2 regions of the Blautia sp. MB18-30 genome follow, and region 1 is predicted to be linked to the other one. Evidence: riboswitches for the same ligand, from Rfam matches in the RefSeq annotation. Region 1 holds a riboswitch; the other holds the start of a gene.
What was found. A riboswitch is a leader RNA that binds a small molecule or an ion and turns the genes downstream of it on or off. The one in region 1 is predicted to bind cyclic di-GMP.

Region 1 (9,661 bases):
AATTTAACCCCATCCTCCTTAAGTGCCTGAAAGAGCTGCGTCTTCAGCTTTCGAAAATGCTTGATAAAGAGAAGGATGACAATAGCTATTACCATGAAGTGCAGAGACTTTCAAATGAAATACTCAGCGACAGATCTTTACCGAACCCAAATTATTCACAGAGTATTCTCAGGGTCATGAAGGAAAAGGTTGATTTCTTCAAAGCGAACAGCGGCATGGGTTCAATTGATTACAATACAAGTTCCGGTCAGCTGACTATATTAAACGGAAAACAGCAGATATTATATCAGAGAAATAATCCGGATTTTGATCTGTTCAAAGAATTCGGAGTAAATGAAGAAGATGTTCATCATATTCAGGGTTTATTACATCAGACATCTGTACAAAATAAAGAAATCTCTGTGCAGATAAAAGCAAGGGTGGAAAATGACCGCCAGATGTATAAACTGAAATTGCATACATTGTGGTCGCCTTTAAAGAAGGATGGATACATTGGGATCGATGGATATTTTGATATTGTAAAATAGAAAAATGCAAAGGAAGCTCAGAAGGAGGATCCTAATGAAAAAGAAAATCCGGCACTGGCTGGAATTACTATTCTTGCTATGACTGCCAATGCCTTTGATGAGGATAGAAAGAAAGCACTGAAATGTGGTATGGATGGGTTCTTGTCCAAACCAATTGTCATAGAGGAATTGATCAGCATCCTGCAGAAGAACCTGGATTAGGTGTCCGGAGTATTAGAAAAACCGCACAAATAAAGGAAATAAAAATATGGATAAAAGTAGGAAAAAATCAACCGTACTATGTGCAGGTATATTTGTGTTTCTGGGAATATGGATGGTATTGACAGTACCTTGCCGGGCTGCTGAGACGAACAACGATGAAAAGCAGTCACAGATCATCCGTGTCGGCTCATTTGAGGATACTTTTAATTATGTCGATAAAAACGGTGTAAGACGAGGATATGGATACGAACTCATGCAGGCTTTGGCAGGTTATACCGGATGGAAATTTGAGTATGTGAAATGTGACTGGTCTGACTGTTTTGATAAGCTTGAAAATGGTGAGATCGATATCATGGGTGATATCTCTTACACCGATGAACGTGCACAAAAGATGCTTTTCCCGGATGAACCGATGGGGGAGGAAAAATATATCCTTTATGCTGATTTATCGGATACGGATATTGGAATGTCTGATTTCAAGTCTCTGGATGGGAAACGTGTAGGTGTGCTCATGGATACAGAACCTGAGATCATGCTGACAGAATGGGAAAATAAGAATGGCATACATACAGAACATGTAAATGTGAATAATGATGATGATGTCAAAAAGAAATTAGCAAATCATGAGATCGACTGTTTTGTATCTCTGGAGGAATCGATCTGGTCTGAACAGGGAATATCATCCGTTACCACGATTGGCAAATCAGGCATATATTTTGCAATAAATAAAGAACGCAGCGATATCAAGACGGAGCTGGACTATGCTATGCGTCAACTGGAACAGGATAGTCCCTTTTTTAAGGCAGATCTGTATAAGAAGTATTTTACACTTGATTATATTCAGGTTCTTACAGGTAAAGAAAAGGTCTGGGTGGAAGAACATGGAGGTATCCAGATAGGATTTTTGAACAATGATCCGGCAATCTTTTCCATGGATGAAGAGACTGGAAAACTTACCGGTATGCTGGCGGAATATATCTCCTATGCCAAAGATTGTCTGGGAAATCAGACACTGGAATTTAATATACATGCATATGATGATTATGATGAAATGATTCAGGCGCTGCAGAATCGTGAGATTGACATGATTTTTTATGCCGGCAGGAATCCATATTTTGCAGAACAAAACGGATATGCACTTACAAACACAGCCTGGACTTACAGTTTGATGGCGGTAACTGATGAGGAAAAATTTGATGAGAATAAGGTGCATACTGTAGCTGTGCCAAAGGAAAAATATGCCTTAAAACAGCATATTGCATTCAGTTATCCTGAATGGAAGCTTGTAGATTGTGATTCGCTTGACAATGCAGCAGATATGGTCATCCAAGAAAAAGCAGACTGTTTCCTCATGGGAGCAAGCCAGGCGCTGATATATGATAACAGTCAAAATTTCAAGAGTGTTCCACTTACAAAAACAATGGAAGCATGCTTTACTGTAAGAGAGGGAGAGGGAAGCCTTTTATCAATACTGAATAAAACTATAAAGGCCATGCCGTCTGACATGCTTACAAGTGCACTTGCTATCTATGACAGTACTGCAGATAAAGTAACATTTTCTGATTTCATAAAAGACAATCTGCTTGTTTTTTTGGCTACGGTAGGATTTTTGGCACTCAGCATCATTGGTATTATCCTCGTACTTTTGTGGAAGGCAAGGAAAGCAGAAGCTGTCGCAAAGCTTGCGGCAAAGGATACAAAAAAACTCAATGATAAACTGGAAATCGCTTTGAAAAAAGCAGAGGATGCTAGTCTGGCAAAGACTCGTTTTCTTAACAATATGTCACATGACATCCGTACTCCTATGAATGCAATTCTGGGTTATGCACAGCTTATGGAGGAAGAACTAAAAGAAAAGGATCTGCCTGAAACTTCAGATCATCTGGAAAAATTGCAGCAGTCTGGAAATCTTCTTCTGTCAATCATAAATAATGTACTTGATATGGCTCGGATTGAGAGCGGAAAGATGGAAATTGATGAGAACTATGGCCGGATTGAAGATATCCGGCAGACTTTATTTGAAATATTTGGTGATGAAGCAAAGAAAAAGAATATTGCACTTCATTACACAATAAATGTAGAGCATGAACATATACTGACAGATACTACCAAGGTAAAAGAAATATTTGTCAATATCCTGAGCAATGCCATAAAATATACCCCATCCGGTGGTTCTGTTATGATAAACATAGACGAATTAGTATGTGATGAGCCCGGGTACATGATGGTAAGGACCAGGGTGAGCGATACCGGAATCGGTATGAGCCAGGATTATCTGACAAAGATTTTCGATGCATTCACGCGTGAGCGAAACACTACAAAGAGCAAAATCACAGGAAGCGGATTGGGAATGTCAATCGTAAAGAGATATGTTGATCTGCTCGGCGGAACAATAGATGTAGAGAGTGAGCCTGGAAAGGGCAGCACCTTTACTGTAACATTAAAACACAGGATAGCGGATGAAAGCTATTATGTAAAAAAACACGATGAAGGCGCTGGAACAGCCAGTAAAATCCTTGAAGGCAGGAATATCCTTTTGGCAGAGGACAATGATCTGAATGCAGAGATTGCAGAAGCAATACTTGAGCGTGCCGGCCTTAAAACAGAACGTGTGGAGGATGGCATTCAGTGTGTAAATAAGATAACAAAAATGCCGGTGGGAACATATGATATGATCCTCATGGATATCCAGATGCCCCGAATGGACGGTTATAAAGCAACACAGGCAATCAGGCACTTGCCGGATAAGGATAAGGCATGCATACCGATCGTTGCAATGACGGCAAATGCATTTGAAGAAGATAAGCGGGATGCTGTTGCAGCCGGAATGAATGGTCATATTGCAAAGCCGATCCAGATTGATAAACTGCTGTCGATGTTAGCGGAAGTTTTAAGGCAGTAAGAAAACTAATAATTTCGTGTTATACTGAATGGAGTGGTCATTCTTTCTGTATTGAAAAAACAGGAAAACTTACAGACTGGGAAGGACAACAGCATGAACGCAAACAGACTGCGTTTATGAGCAAGTAGCGAAAGCGGATTGCGAATGTCCGCTTTACTGGATGATAAAGAGGAAATGAATGAACAGAAAGATAGAAAAACAGATAAGAAAAAAGAGTAAGAATAATAGAGTATGTTTGAGCATTTTTGCATTTGTCATGCTGCTTTTTGTACCGTTTTTTGTTTATGCGTCGGAAACAAAAAGTGATGGGAATACAACTCAGGTAATAGAGGAAGAAAATAAAACCGTGAGAGTTGGCTATTTCCCATATGCCAATTTTCAGGAAGACGGCTATGGGGAACACAAGCAGGGAGCAGGCTATGAGTATCTCCAGAAGATTTCGTATATAACCGGCTGGAAGTATGAATATGTCTATGGCTCATTTAAAGAGTGTCTGGATATGTTGGCAGATGGAGAAATAGATATACTTGGAAATGTCAGTTACACACCGGAAAGAGCAGAATCTATAGATTACTCAACCTATGTCGCAGGAACAGAAAGATATTGGATCTATACCCGGGAAGATCATACAGATCTTACGGATGGTGATCCAAAGCAGATGAATGGCTGTCGTATTGGTGTAGCAGATGGAAGCTATCAGAAAGAACTTCTGGAAAAATGGCTGGACAGCAATCAGATCCAGGCAGAGGTGGTTGTTTGTAAAGGCTATGATGAAATGATAGAAAAACTGGATGCAGATGAACTGGATGCACTTGTGATCCCAGTGCTGTCTGTCAACAGCGATTTTATTGCCATTGCCAATATCGGTGCAAGTGACTGTTATTTCGGTGTATCAAAATCCAGACCAGATCTGTTAAAGGAATTAAATTCTGCCATGGAAGAAATCAACAATACAGAAACGGACTACAGTAGCAAGCTGTATGCCCGTTATGAAGGAAAAGCGGTCATAAACTATGCACTCAACAAGGAAGAAAAACAATGGCTGGATGCACATGAAAATACGATCCGCGTGGGATATCTAAAGGATAATCTTCCTTTTTGTGGTGAAGAAAATGGGAAACTCACAGTAATTCTTGGAACTGTTCTGGATACTGTTCAGGAAAAATATAAAATTACGATCAAGGCAGTTCCATGTTCCACGGGAGTAGAGATGAATGAGGCATTGCAATCTGGCAAAATAGATATTGCCGGTCCTATCATTCAGGATTTTTATACACAGGAACAGTTTCAAGTGGTTTTGACGGATGCAATCTTTGATATTACGCCGGTTGTTATTTACAAGGGAAAAGAATATAGCAGCAGTCTCTCTACGGTCGCAGTGACAGAGACCTCACTGTATTCTGGATTGATGGTGTCCCTTCTTTTTCCAGATGCAGAAATCAAACAATATGATACACAGGAAGAATGCCTGGAGGCTGTAGCAAATGGAAAAGTGGGAGCAACTGTCGTTCCATCCTCAAAGATCAATATTCTTAATGAAAGTCCACTGACCCAAAGTCTGTCATTTGCAGAGATGGCAAAACGGCAGGAATTAGGAATGTTCACGACGAGAGAAAACAGAAGAGCAGCTACCATTATCAATAAAGCAATTGAGCAGTCATCCAATGTTTTAAATGGTGTTGTCCTTGCACAGAATTCTGTTTCAGAAAAGGAAATGACCTTGAAGGATATCCTTGCTGAGCATGCAGGCTTAGTTATCGGAGTTTCGTTTGTGATTATTTTTGTACTGCTTCTTCTGGTTTATTCTCTTTCCGTGAGTAGAAAAAAACAGATGGAAGCCCTGAAAGAAGCACAGAATGCAAATGCGGCGAATATTGCAAAAACGACATTCCTGAACCATATGTCTCATGATCTCAGGACACCAATGAATGCAATTGTTGGATTTACAGATATTGCCATGAAGAGGAAACCGGACAAAGAGGTGGAGAATTGTCTGAAAAAGATCAGGCAGAGTTCAGAATATCTGATGACACTGATCAACGATGTGTTGGATATCAGCCGCATTGAAAGTGGTAAACTGGAATATAAACCGGTACCGACAGATCTCAGGGATATGATAAATACTGTTTTGTCGATCGCAAAGGGATATATGGAAAATCGTGACCTTAATTTGTATGTTTCAAGAGAAAAACTAAAAACTCCTTATGTGATGGCAGATGAACTCAGAATCAGGGAAGTATTGCTCAACATTATCAGTAATGCAGTCAAATTTACAAAAGACGGAGGCACCATTTCATTCGCTGCAGAAAACGCTCCGGGTAATGATGAGAATCATATAATTGTACGCTATCGTATATCAGATACCGGAATTGGTATGAGTGAGGAGTTTCAGACCAGAATATTTGATGAGTTCAGTCAGGAAAATGGTGGGGCAAGAACCAGCTATAAGGGAGCCGGACTGGGAATGGCCATTGCCAAACAGTATGTAGATCTTATGGGTGGAAAAATTGAGGTCAGCAGCAGAAAGGGTATTGGCTCAACATTTACGGTAGAAATTCCCCTGCTTATAGCAGAACAGATACTGTCTGAAAAGGAAGAAAAGTTAAGGAAAGATATGGATTTACATGGTCTGCATGTCCTTTTGGCAGAGGACAATGATTTAAATGCAGAGATAGCAGCAGCTTTGCTGGAAGAACAAGGGATGATCGTAACTAGGACTGCCGATGGAAAATCTGCCTTGGCACAGTTTTGCAATACAGCTCCGGGGACCTTTGATCTGATTTTGATGGATATCATGATGCCGGAAATGAATGGCTATGAAACGACAAAAGCTATCAGAAATCTGTCGGAGCGTCCAGACGGAAAGGAGATCCCTATTATTGCAATGACAGCAAATGCATTTGCAGAGGATGTACAGGCTGCTTTGCATGCCGGAATGGATGACCATGTGGCGAAGCCGGTTGATATGAGGATTTTAATATCTGTCATCACAAAATATATAGAACGGTAATGTCAATGCTGCGTGGACTTCGGAAGTGGGAGAACAGTTCGATATATATATCGGCTGTTCTTTTTTTTATTTTTGGACGTTAAAACGGTAATGTTTTTCTTGTATATAGTAGAGCACTATAGTATAATAAAACCAGTTTTTTTGTATACGTGTAAAAGCTATAATAAGGAAATCGGCAAACCAGATGAAAGTCTGGGACGCAAAGCTACAGGGCCTGTAAAATGGCAGCCAGTTGCATAAAATGAGGTGCACTGTCTGGCTGACAGTGCTTTTTTTGAGGAATGATTTATCAACAGGAGATGATCTTCCCGATATTTGTACATAGACAGTTTATGATCCAAACATCAATGACATGAGTGGATTGATAAGCTGCTGTTGATGTTAGCGGAAGTTATAAAGCAGCAAGAAAACTGCTGCAACTGTCATTCCATCTTCAAAGATTAATATTCTTAATGAAAGTTCACTGACCAAAAGTCTGTCATTTGATTTCCTGTAGGAAAGTAAATGAATATTATTTAAGGTTTGGGATAAATTGTGAAATGCAGACAAACAAGAAAAGTAAAAATATAATAGGTATTATACAGAGTTTCCTTATATTGATATTAGTAGTTCTTATTATTTTTATGATGATTCAGATTAGTAGGCTGCAGGGGACAGCACGCGTAATAAATTATGCAGGTCTGGTACGTGGAGCTACACAGCGTGAAGTAAAATTAGAAATTACAGGAAACCAAAATGAAGAATTAATTAAATATTTGGATGATATTCTTCTTGGATTGAGATATCAGGATGGACATTATGATCTGGTAAAACTCAATGACGAAGAATACCAGGAAAAATTGCAAATCCAGAGTGATTACTGGGATAAATTGAAAACAGAAATTGAAGCAGCAAGAAACAAGGGATACGAAAATACAGACATTGTTAATATGAGTGAAATATATTTTTCGATGGCAGATGAAACTGTCTCTGCCGCAGAAAGCTATTCAGAAAAGATCGCTGTAAAGATTCGTACTATAGAGCTTTTGTCGGCACTTGATATGTTGAGTCTGGTGATATTGGTTATTATGCAGACTCTAAGGGCAATGCAGATGGCAATGCAAAACAGACTGCTGGAACAGAAAGCATTCATAGATGCCCATACTGGGCTGCCAAATAAAAATGCCTGTAATGATCTTCTTAATAAAAAAGATATAATTACAGATCCTACAGCTTGCATAATGTTTGATTTAAATAATTTAAAAACTGTAAATGATACAATGGGACATTCCGCAGGAGATCAGTTAATAATAAATTTCGCAAAGCTTTTGCGCAGTGTTATTCCAGAAAAGGATTTTGTGGGAAGATATGGCGGAGATGAGTTTATAGCAGTCATTTATCATACAAGCGAGGCGAAAATTAAGGAAATATTAAAATCCTTGAACAGAGAAAAAGACAGATTAAATAGTTATGAAAATCAAATACCAATCGACTTTGCATGCGGATGGGCATTATCCTCCGATGATATGTCGTGTACAATGCAGATGTTATTGGATGCTGCAGATGCTTATATGTATAAAAATAAACAGATATGCAAGAAATATAATTAGCTTTCAGCTCAGAGTAGATAAAAGATAATAGACGCGATCAGACGAAATATTGTTTTGCGTAGAAACACTGGAAATCCTTGAAAACAAAGGATTCTTGGTATAAGATGAAACAAGTCAAAGCACGTCATTGCGTAATAAAAAAGAAAGCAATGTATTTATACTGTGAAGTCTGGAAAGTGTTGATTTTAAAGCATTTCTGGATGTGTGGGATGCTTTGAAAATATGATTTTGTGACAATTTTGTGACAAACGGCGGAAAAATCACGGATTTACAAAGACGAAGCATATTGATTTCATGATCGGCATATGCTATAATGCCAGTAGGCAAAAAGATATGACGATGTTCCATGTGAACAAAGAACGAACCCCCGTATGTACCACCAATACATGCGAGGGTTCTTCTCTTTTTATTTCAGTGGTTGAGCATCCACTAGGCTATTCGTTGTCCTTGTTATGACTGCCTAACCATTTGCAAATGAGATGGCAAGTCACACCTGCCGCAACAGCCACCAAAAAAGATATGACTATTTCCATGTGTTCACCTCCCCCCGTTGCCGGGTCTCGGTTGGACAACGCAGTCAGTATAACACAACTTAGAACAGAATGGAACATATAAAAATACCCGGTGCAAATTAATGTACCGGGTGGTTTCTTTGGCCTTTTTGTCAATTCTTGATGTTTTTGTTTTAACCATTCTTCATACTGCTTTTGAGTTTGAATAGAAGAGTTATAGTCATTAGGGCAAGGAGAAACTTTCTTTCCCTTAATCAAATCTCTGTAATAGTAGGATTCTGTAACAAAATCATTGTAATCTTCGCCACGATTGCGGAGCATATCAACAATAGCTTTGTGTTCGATCTGGATAGGATTCTTTTTGCGTTTCCGATCGTTATATTGCTTTTGAGCTTTTTTGTCAGCAGAACATTTAGGGCAAAAATTTACACGTTTACAGAATGAAATGAAAAAGCTTGAAAATGTAATGTAATAATCAGAGCCATTCCCTTTATTGGGCGTGGCTTTTTATTATGACAAATTTTGTGAGAAACAAAAGAAAATAGACGCAACCAGACGAAACATTGTTTGGCGTAGAAACACCGGAAATCCTTGAAAATAAAGGATTTTTGCTATATGATGAAACAAGTTGAACTCTATCATTGCGTAATAAAAAAAAATCCTGTATAATACCAAACTGTAATATTGTATCATTCAGCGGACAGAGAAATACGCTGTGAATCATTAAAAGAAGTCAGGAGGACATAAGTACATGCGAGTCGATGCGGACGATTTTGCCCGACCTTGCAGCTGCGGGAGGGAGCACCACATAGACGTTAGAGAAATTGTAATTGAATCAGGAGCTATCGGGAAACTGGAAAAGGAAATGTCAGACGGTGATCTGAAAGAATGTATTTCCCCGCTTCTGATCTGTGACACGA
Region 2 (9,661 bases), on a different contig from region 1:
ATATGTCCATTCATGCCTGTATTTTGGGCCAGCTGTACATCTTCTGCAAAAGCATTGGCAGTCATGGCAACAATAGGCAGTTTTCCCTTTTCACCCGGAAGGCTCCTGATTGCTGCAGTTGCCTCATAACCATTCATGACAGGCATTTGGATATCCATAAAAACAAGATCATACAATCCTTCCGGAGAAGCTTCCACTTTTTCAACTGCAATTTTCCCATTTTCTGCCGTTTCCACTTTTGCACCTGTCATCTGCAAAATTTCACCAGCAATTTCTCTGTTCAACTCATTATCCTCAACCAGCAGAATCCTTTTTCCCGTGTAGTCTGATTCTGACAGCTTCTCCAGATAATTTCTTGCTGTTTTTTCTTTTCTTCCTGAAGTAAACTGCCGCAGTGTTGCCGTCAGCCGGGAACGGAACAGCGGTTTTGCAATAAAAGCATCTACACCTGCAGCCTTTGCTTCTTCTTCAATTTCGCTGAATTCATAGGATGTCAGTACAATGATGGGGATCTCTTTTCCTATCCGTTTCCGGATCTGTCTGGCAGTTTCTATGCCATCCATCTCCGGCATCTTCCAGTCTAAAATAACAGCAAAGTAATCATCTTTCAACTCATGCCGTGCATAACAGCGCTCAACCGCTTCCCTGCCAGAGAGAACCCATTCACCCATAATACCGATTTCCTTTAATGTTGCAACTGTACTTTCACAGCATGTCCTATCATCATCCACAACCAGGACCGGCAGATTCATCAGATCTCTGTCCTGTTCTTTTTCTTTTTCCTGAAGCTCCAGATAAATTGTTACTGTGATTTTAGTTCCCTTGTGCAAGGTACTGTCCACTTTAATAGTGCCATTCATCAGGTTCACAATATTTCTGCTGATTGCCATTCCCAGACCAGTTCCCTGGACTCTGGTTGTCCGGTGGTCATCCGCGCGGCTGAACGGCTCAAACATGATTTTCTGGAATTCCGGTGACATACCGATTCCATTATCCTCAATCGTAAATTCATAGCATCCAAGTTCTGAAAATCCATTTGGCTTTTCCTCTATGGAAAAAATAATATTCCCGCCATCCGGTGTATGCTTGATCGCATTACTCATCAGATTCACAAATACCTGCTGAATTCTCAAGCTGTCACCACAGACAGCCTCATGTTCAATATGATTGATGTGTATATCAAAATTATGTTTATGTTCATCAAGCACCGGTTTCGTAAGTGTAATAAGATTATCTACCAGCTCTGACAGATTGAAATCTTCCTGTGCCAGTGTCATTTTTCCACTTTCAATACGTGCCATATCCAATACTTCATTGATCAGCCCCAGCAGATGGCGGCTTGATTCTGTGATCTTGCCGAGGCATTCAATGACTCTGTCCTGGCTCTCAACATTTGCTCCTGCGATTGCTGTCAGACCCACAATCGCATTCATTGGTGTCCGGATATCATGGGACATATTGGAAAGGAATTCTGTTTTCGCACGATTTGCATTTTCTGCGGACCGGTAAGCCTCCTTCAGTGCCTGACGGGATTCAATCTCTGCTTTCTTCTCCTGTGTCACATCCATGGATGCCAGCAATACCTTTTCCAGCTTTCCATTCTTCCATTCCAAGGGAATATAAGAAGCGATTTTATAAGTCTTTTCATCCAGGCTGCAATACTCAAACTTATAAATATCATTTTCACTTTTCAGTTTTTTCCGAATATTATCCGGGGCTATCAGGATATCTATAGCTTCCAATGGTTCCAGTGTCTTATATTTTTCAAGAACCTGCATCTGAAAATCATGATAAAATCCCAGAGGTTTATATATCATCTGTCCATTCAGATTGTAGAATTCATATCTGTCATTTTCCAGATCACAGACAACAAAGCGGTCAACCAGACGCACTATGCTCTGGATCAGCTGCTCCATGGAAGCATTATCCGCTGCCATCTGCAGATGCCGTGTGCTCTCTACCTTTGCCTCTGTGATATCACGCAGAAAGATCATGGCATATTCTGAATCCTCTATTTCGCCACGTATGACCACATTGCGGACCCATCGTTCTTCTCCATTCAGAGTGATACGGCACTCTAAAGCCAATTCGGTTTCCAGCCCCTTCAGCCTTTCTGCAATATAACCACGGTCGTAAAAAGAGGATACCGCCTTCTTATCTGTCTCCACAACATAGGAATCCACAAAATGCCGGATCAATTCATCCCACGTATGACTCTGTTCAAAGACGGTCATCAGGGACGGTTCAACCTTAAAGGTATCAAAAGTATTCGCTTCCAGATTCACATAATACTCGCACAAATCTGCTTTCGTAAAAGCCCGGTGGAAAGCAGCAGATTTTTGTGCCTGCATGATTTCTTTTTTCTCCCCATCAATGTTAATAAAAATCCCGGCAATCCTGCTGGCAGAACCATCCAGACGGCGTATTACTTCTGCCGATGCCCGAAACCACTGGTATTGATTATCCTTCATTCTCATACGATACTCTACCTGGTATTTTATCTGGTTCGTCTTATCCTTAATTGCCGCCTGAAGCTGCACCATTACTCTTTCTTTATCCTGTGGATGCAGAAGATCTGACCAGGATTCCAGTTTATTCGGAAAGTCCAGGGTGTCATGATAGCCAAGCATTTTTCGAAATTCATGACTCCAGTTTGCATTCACAATCTCACTGTTTTCGTCACAGTCAAAATACCAGAAGCCGGAACAGATAGCCTCATTGAGCAGTGCCAAATTTATATGATCCCAGTTGACCTGTACGGACATAACCCAGATCTGTCTGCCCGCCTCATCTGTCGCATCCTCTTTACAAAGCCGTACATTATTCACTGTACCGTCTGCTGCAAGGATCTGTGCTTCCCCTGTTCCGTGAAGCTGCAAAAAACGGTCTCGCTCCAGTATATCTTCCTCGTCATAAAAGAAGTTTCTCAATGAGCCTTTTGTCTGTTCCATGAAAGTATCGAATGTATATCCTGTACTATGCAACAGCAGATTATCCACAGACAAAATAGACAGGTTTTGGTCATAAGATCCTGTCATTATACCTACCCCGCCATTATTTTCCAGTGTTTTCTGTACGGCCTGTGACATGGCCTGTGTCTGCCCCGTTACAGTCTCACCTAAGGAATATATTTTGTCTTCATAATTTTTCATTTTATAAAAGTCCTCTCTCCGTCTTATGCCTTCTTCATCCTGCTTTTATCTGTATACAGAAAACCTGTCCCTGCTAGTTTTGTTACCCATTTTTGCATACAAAAAGGACATCTGCCAAAATCTGCCAGTGTCCCTACTATATTCTTTAAAATCACACATCTATATAGTATAAAAGGTATCGGAATCTCTCCTGTTCAAACATCTTTTCCATATATTATGATGATATGGAAACAGTGGCAACCGGCTGACATGGTCAAGCTTTCTGACTTTAGTCCCTTCTGGCTTTGCGACCCTGCCTTTCAACAGGTTTGCCTTTAAAATAATTTTCATTTTTTCCAAAAATAAAATACCATGTGGTTTTTCTTACGTCAATAATATTTTGGTGGAAAATTTACATATATTTTAACCGAATCAAGTAACTCCCCTGTGGAGGTTGCGAAAAGCAATAAGCAGTGGGTGAGGACCTCTCGTAACTAACCTCTCATGTCTACCAGGATCACCATCCTCTGACGAGTCCTAAATTGTCGGGTAGAAACACCTATTACTAGGTATATCCCCCACAGATCCGTACGTGCCCAATTCAGGCATACGGCTCTTCACGACACTTATGCCTCAGATTATCCATATAGGCTCACGGCTGTATACCAGGTCTCTTATTTCGGCATAAATGCCTTCTGGCATGTATGGGATTGAATATCTCCCATCCACAACTAGTTTTGCGATTGTTTTTGGATCTTTTGAATCTGTTTTCTTTGGACTGTTATCATCAAGTTCCTTGATCTTCTTAACCGAGAATGGATTGACCATTACTAATCTTTTCTGATGATCATTTACATACTTCGCAAACGCAAACCAGTAATGACCTGTTGGCTCGCAGCCGATCAGAACTGCAGTCTTTTTATTCTCAGTCTTAAGTGTCTCTGCCCAAAGGTTGAAAGAATTGAACCCTTCCAGATCGTTATGAAAAGAAAAAATACGTTTTGTAAGTTCGCGTCCTCTGTTATCAAAAGCTCTTGCATAATGTATCTGGCTTCCTATATCAACTCCGACAACCATTGTTGAATCTGTTACTTGCTCAATCTTTTCATTCTGTGTATAATTCATTTGGAACCTCCAGTGCTTGATTGTTTTGTTTACATCCGCCAAGATGCAACTCAATCATACCTTGAGGTTCTTTTTTATTCAATTGGCGCTTTTAATGAATTACAGGAATGCTCCTTTCAAGCATATTCAGCACTTATATATTGCTTCCCAAATATTTTAAAGAAAAGCGTACCACTATTTTAATGATACGCTCATCATTATTAAATCACTTCAAAATGCTTCAATGCATCCTTTATTGCTTCAACCTTCTCTGGAGTTGGATGCTTCCTCGGCTGTTTCAATTTCTCTACCGCATTAGGAGCATCGTACATCGGCAAGCCTAAATCTCTCTTTACCTCTGCAATATATGCGGTATGTACTTTGAAGCCGTATTTAGCTTCTATGTACTCCTTTATCATTTTGTAGGTCACTCGTTCTTTGGGCTTATAGCTTTCTGCTCTTTTAGCAATATTATCAAGTGGAACTTTTCCCTCACCCTCGCCAAACTCAACTTTTACGTTGATATGTCCGTCTGGCTTTTTGTGGGAAAGCAGTACTACCGTCTCCACATGCGGTGTCGTTTTTCACTGCTTTAACAGTACGCGAACCCGCATAGTTACTGAGTTTTTACACCCTTTGACAGGTTGCTAATATCTGCAATCATAAGGTTAAGACATGGCGTACAGACCGTTTGACTTTGTAAACGTGTGGCGGGTACGCCGATATTTTGTAACACTTTTATAATACAAAATTATTCTAAATACTGCTACCATATTTGGTAATATATCAGTACGCCGATTTGTTTTGGGCATTTTTGCGAATGGCATTAACACCCTTTCAATGTTCACTTTTATTGAAACCGATATTTTCCTTTTCCATGTCCTGTTACAGGTACGATTACCTCACTATCAACCAACAGTTTTATTAACTTGGAAGCTCTTGATGGCTTTAATCCAGTAATTTCTTCAACTATCGTTCTTCCGAAACAATTTTCTTTTCCACATTTTGAAAATATTTCTACTGTATGATTTATTGTTTTTTCTGAAATCGTATCTGAGAAAGAAAGTAATTTATTTCGAATGTCCACTTTTGTGCTTTCAATGTCCACTTCTCCACTCTTAATGTCCACTTTTACTCTTTCAATGTCCACTTCTTCTGTATATACTTTTGCCATGGATGCCGTTCTCCTTTATCTGATGTTCCTATTGTAACGCAAAGATAAAGAAAAAGCGAATCAGGCAGACAGGGTATTCGTCATTTTTACTAATAGATGAATACTCTGAAAAACTCAAAAAACTATTAGTTTTTCGGGCTTTTCAGAGTACTTATCCACAAGCCCTGTAAAGGGGCCTGAAAGTACTCCTGAATAAATGAAGGCAGCGGAATTATGAAAAGTGGATAACTCTTTTTCGGGACTTATGATGATTGGAAGATGTTTTTTTATTTTCTCTGTTTTGCACAGGATCTTATAAGATCTTATCCGGTCTGACTTCCTGGATCGGATGGCGTGCAACAATTTCCAGTCCCTGCATGAGATATTGGTACTGCTCTGGGGTGATCTCCAATGCTTCTTCTTTTGTGCGGGGCCAGTTGAATGCACCCAACTCCAGTCTTTTGTATAGAAGCAGGAAGCCGTCGCCTTCCCAGACCAGCCCTTTGATGCGGTCAGTACGTCTTCCGCAGAACAGGAACAGAATATCTTTTTGATACGGATCCAGCTGAAAATTGAACTTGATAATGGATGCAAGCCCCTCCATACCACGTCTCAGATCTGTGTAGCCGGTAGCGAGATAGATCCTGCGGAACCCGGAAGCATCATTCAGCATGAAAGATATCTCCGATACGTGACAGGAGTTCTGCTGAAACGGAATTGGATATCTCTACAGAGACCGGTCCTTTTCGGAGGATGATATCCGGATGGAGTCCATTTCTGACAGACTCCTGTTTTATTGGAATGCTGATCTCTGCGAACGAAATCTTTTGTGGGCTGGTTTCATCTGCCGGGTCTGTGATAACCGAAAGGTCCTTTGATGTCGAAGCAGCAAAAGCTTCTTTTCTGAGAATCCTTTGCCAGTAAAAGAATTGTTTGTCTGAGATCCCATTAGCCCGGCACCATTCAGTTTTATTCATACCGCTGTTCAAACATTCATTCATGATCTGGGTCCAATGTTCAATGCGGACCTGACGTGTGATCTTATCCATAAGATCCTCCTTTAAAAAACTTTTAGTTTTACAAAGGGATTATCTCATGGTTTTAGGTGAAAAGCACGGTACTAACTATTTACCGTATACAAAAATCCAGCGATTATACCAAGCGTAAAAACGAAGAAGGCCGCTAGTACTGCGCTAGTGACCTTCATTGTTTATACGCTCTTTTCTTCTTTCACAATATATTCCCTTAAATACTTAAACGGAAACGGAACAACCGTTAACATTCCATACCTTACAAACTCTACTCCCATAAGTGGCAACACTTTCTTAAAAATTAACTTACTGCCTTCTACCGCCTGTATCTCACGCACTACGCTGGCTCTCTCAATTGTGTATTTCATTCCATTACCAATTTCACCAACTGAATATTTTGCATGCGTATCATCATAATCAAAATAATTAATGTCTATATTTCCGGAAAGATACTCGCGTCTCTCTTCTTCTCCACGCAGGTAGGCATATAGCATAATACCGGTATTCTCAAAAACATAGCGCACAACTTCTTTCTTTGTTGTAATTCCTTTGAATAATCCCATTACATTGGCTTTCGTGTATTCTGCATTCACGTCGATATGCGGGATAACTATATCCAATTCTGCGTGTACTTTTATTTTATCTGTTGTATCCATTACTAGACGAAGCCAAGTTACTACGTCTTTTCCTGGAAATCTACCTTCACTAGCTACATTCTTAAGCACATCACCCATCGCAGTATAATCAGGCATAGAATACATATTAGTATCCTTTATAAGATTAATATTACCCTCTGCATCTTTTACTAAACCTATAACACCTCTATAATCATTTTTATTCTCTTCATTCAAACCGAAATAATCCATGTATTTATCATACTCTGTCATGGTAAAAAGATTTCGTTTCAATGCTTCAATTTTAAATGAACCGTCCGGATGAATGGTCATGAAGTAATATGTACCGTCTACAACTACACCAAATAACCAGTCTGCTTTATATCCGTATTGACTCCAATCCACCAATGTAATTTTACCAATAGCAATATCCTTTTTAATTACAAGCTCTTTCAGAATATTATAAACTGCCGCTGATGATTGGTGTTTAAAATTCTCTACTGTAATATGCTGAACAACATAATCCTCCATGCTTTCTTGATGCGGGTCCACTTCCGAATCTGAATAGAAAGATTTATCATGTATATATCGTACGTTAAGCTTCTTCTTTGATAATCTTTTACCAACGCTGCATTTTGCCTCTGGAATAATTTTATTAATACCATCCGCTACATCCTGCAAATAATCTTCAGAAGTTTCAGTGTGTACAGCATCCACTATATTAATTCCAGAATTCAAAACTTCCTTTTTAACAATATCCTTATATAACTCCAACGACGCACGCTTATATTCCAAAACTTCGTCAATACTATATTGTTTAAATTTAACGCGAATATACTTACCAAATTCATCATGTAAGGCATTCAAAATATCATATAAAACACCCATCTTGGTACATGAAAACGTTTCATAATCCGTAAAGTCAAAGAATGTAATGCTACCCCTTTCACCATCTACGGGTTTTATAATAAAGTTTTCTCTACGGTCTTTATTTTCATTAGATACTCGTTTTAAAGTATTATTGTTATAACTAAACTCATATTGCGGAAAATCCTGTAACTTTCTTTTTTCAAATTTCATTTGCTTTTTAAGTGCCAGTGATGTCAACCTATGTGCTACCAATTTTACACACATATCATCTCCGATTTTCATCTCAAGGCACTGCATACCCCAAATAAAATTCTCCTTATCCTTATTCAGCCATGCAGGTCGAAAACATAATAATTTCCCTGACAGATTATTAAAAGATATCATTTCATCAACCGGACTCGTTAGCGCATTCAAAAACAATTGTGTCAACAAATACTCCGGTATACTGCTACTTGTCATAGATTTTATAGACAAACTATCTCCATCCTCTTTTGCATTCAACAAACGTACAAACTCAGCTCTGGAAATAGCGTTTTTAGGAAGCATAACCCAAAAACTCTTTCCGCTTTCAAATTGCAGAGCTGATATCTTTATATCATCAATATCTAGAAAAGTAGCTCCACCTTTTATATATTTATCCGATGTTGTAACATAATAAAAATCATAATCTTTGTCAATGTTGGAATATTCAAACGAAGCCAGGAGTTCATTCGAATAAAGTTTCTTTATACTCATTGCAAATATCCCTCCCGATTTATTTTTGCTATGATTTCTGTTCCTATTTCTTTTCTATCCAACCGATATAAATATGGTATCTCAATAATTCTACCATTATCACTAGACGTAATCTGCATATTGTGATCAAGCATAATATTGATTATTACCGCTCTCTTTCCTCCACACTTATCTAGCTTTTCCAGGACGTTTTTCTTTTCTTCTTCCGCAGATATTAACATGGTTTCTTTCCATAACTTGAAATCAACATACACGCCATTACCTAGGGTATAATCAAACAATTCAAAAAACTCCGGTGGCATTTCCTGCAACGTTACTCCTGCATATTGTTCTAAAATATATTTACCAACAACTTCGCCTAAGGCACCTTTATAAATATTATTAAACATAGGTGGCGTCAATATAAACTCACTAGGAACAAAGCTCGTTGCATATCCATGCTTTTCAAACAATGCTTTCACTCCTGGGATTTGCATAATCTCTTTCAAATGCACCTCATCCTCTGACATCTTTTGTGGAAGACTACCGTCAAACTTGATAGTTATATTTTTATTGTAGTCACCTTCTTGCTCATAAGAATAAGCTGTAATTTCTCCCGGTGCGCACATATATACAAGCTGATATTGCGAATTATGCTCAACATTTTTTCTGCTTAACGTAGGCCTCATAAGACAAAGCTCACGTAATGCTTTCCAATAATCTATACTATCATCAGTCCAATTGCGCTTGAGCTCATTAATAATTTGCATTGCTTTTAGCGCTAATGTTCCGGCACGATTTTCCATTACAGCAATATCCAGATTTTCATTTGCCTGACCATTAAAATATGTTTTACCTACTTTAACTAATTCCGCAAACTCAGGATTCAACATTCGTTGTTCCACAATAGATAAATCATAGTCCGTTAGAATGGTATTATCCACATAAATATATATATCCGGATTCTTAAGACCGGTTCTACATATTCTTCCTACTGCCTGTATTAATGTTCGAATCGCAAAATTATTTACAGAATCTGTTTTA

Region 2: it holds a riboswitch for cyclic di-GMP, as region 1 does, so the genes downstream of both, NCY57_RS01135 (hybrid sensor histidine kinase/response regulator) here and NCY57_RS13925 (GGDEF domain-containing protein) in region 1, are expected to answer to the same signal.

The regions. Positions count from the first base shown of each region.
Region 1 is NZ_JAMOYY010000039.1:15,321-24,981, reverse strand. Features, by position in the region: gene NCY57_RS13945 (response regulator) at 1-527, shown strand, start outside; partial or broken gene NCY57_RS17090 (response regulator) at 531-728, shown strand; gene NCY57_RS13935 (transporter substrate-binding domain-containing protein) at 775-3,630, shown strand; gene NCY57_RS13930 (response regulator) at 3,809-6,640, shown strand; cyclic di-GMP riboswitch class I at 6,805-6,880, shown strand; gene NCY57_RS13925 (GGDEF domain-containing protein) at 7,180-8,229, shown strand; gene NCY57_RS13920 (sn-glycerol-1-phosphate dehydrogenase) at 9,493-9,661, shown strand, end outside.
Region 2 is NZ_JAMOYY010000002.1:44,421-54,081, reverse strand. Features, by position in the region: gene NCY57_RS01135 (hybrid sensor histidine kinase/response regulator) at 1-3,152, opposite strand, end outside; cyclic di-GMP riboswitch class I at 3,385-3,475, opposite strand; gene NCY57_RS01130 (IS110 family transposase) at 3,765-4,256, opposite strand; partial or broken gene NCY57_RS01125 (23S rRNA (uracil-5-)-methyltransferase RumA) at 4,457-4,813, opposite strand; gene NCY57_RS01120 (hypothetical protein) at 5,086-5,409, opposite strand; gene tnpB (IS66 family insertion sequence element accessory protein TnpB) at 5,702-6,061, opposite strand; gene tnpA (IS66 family insertion sequence element accessory protein TnpA) at 6,051-6,437, opposite strand; gene NCY57_RS01105 (hypothetical protein) at 6,599-8,638, opposite strand; gene NCY57_RS01100 (hypothetical protein) at 8,635-9,661, opposite strand, start outside.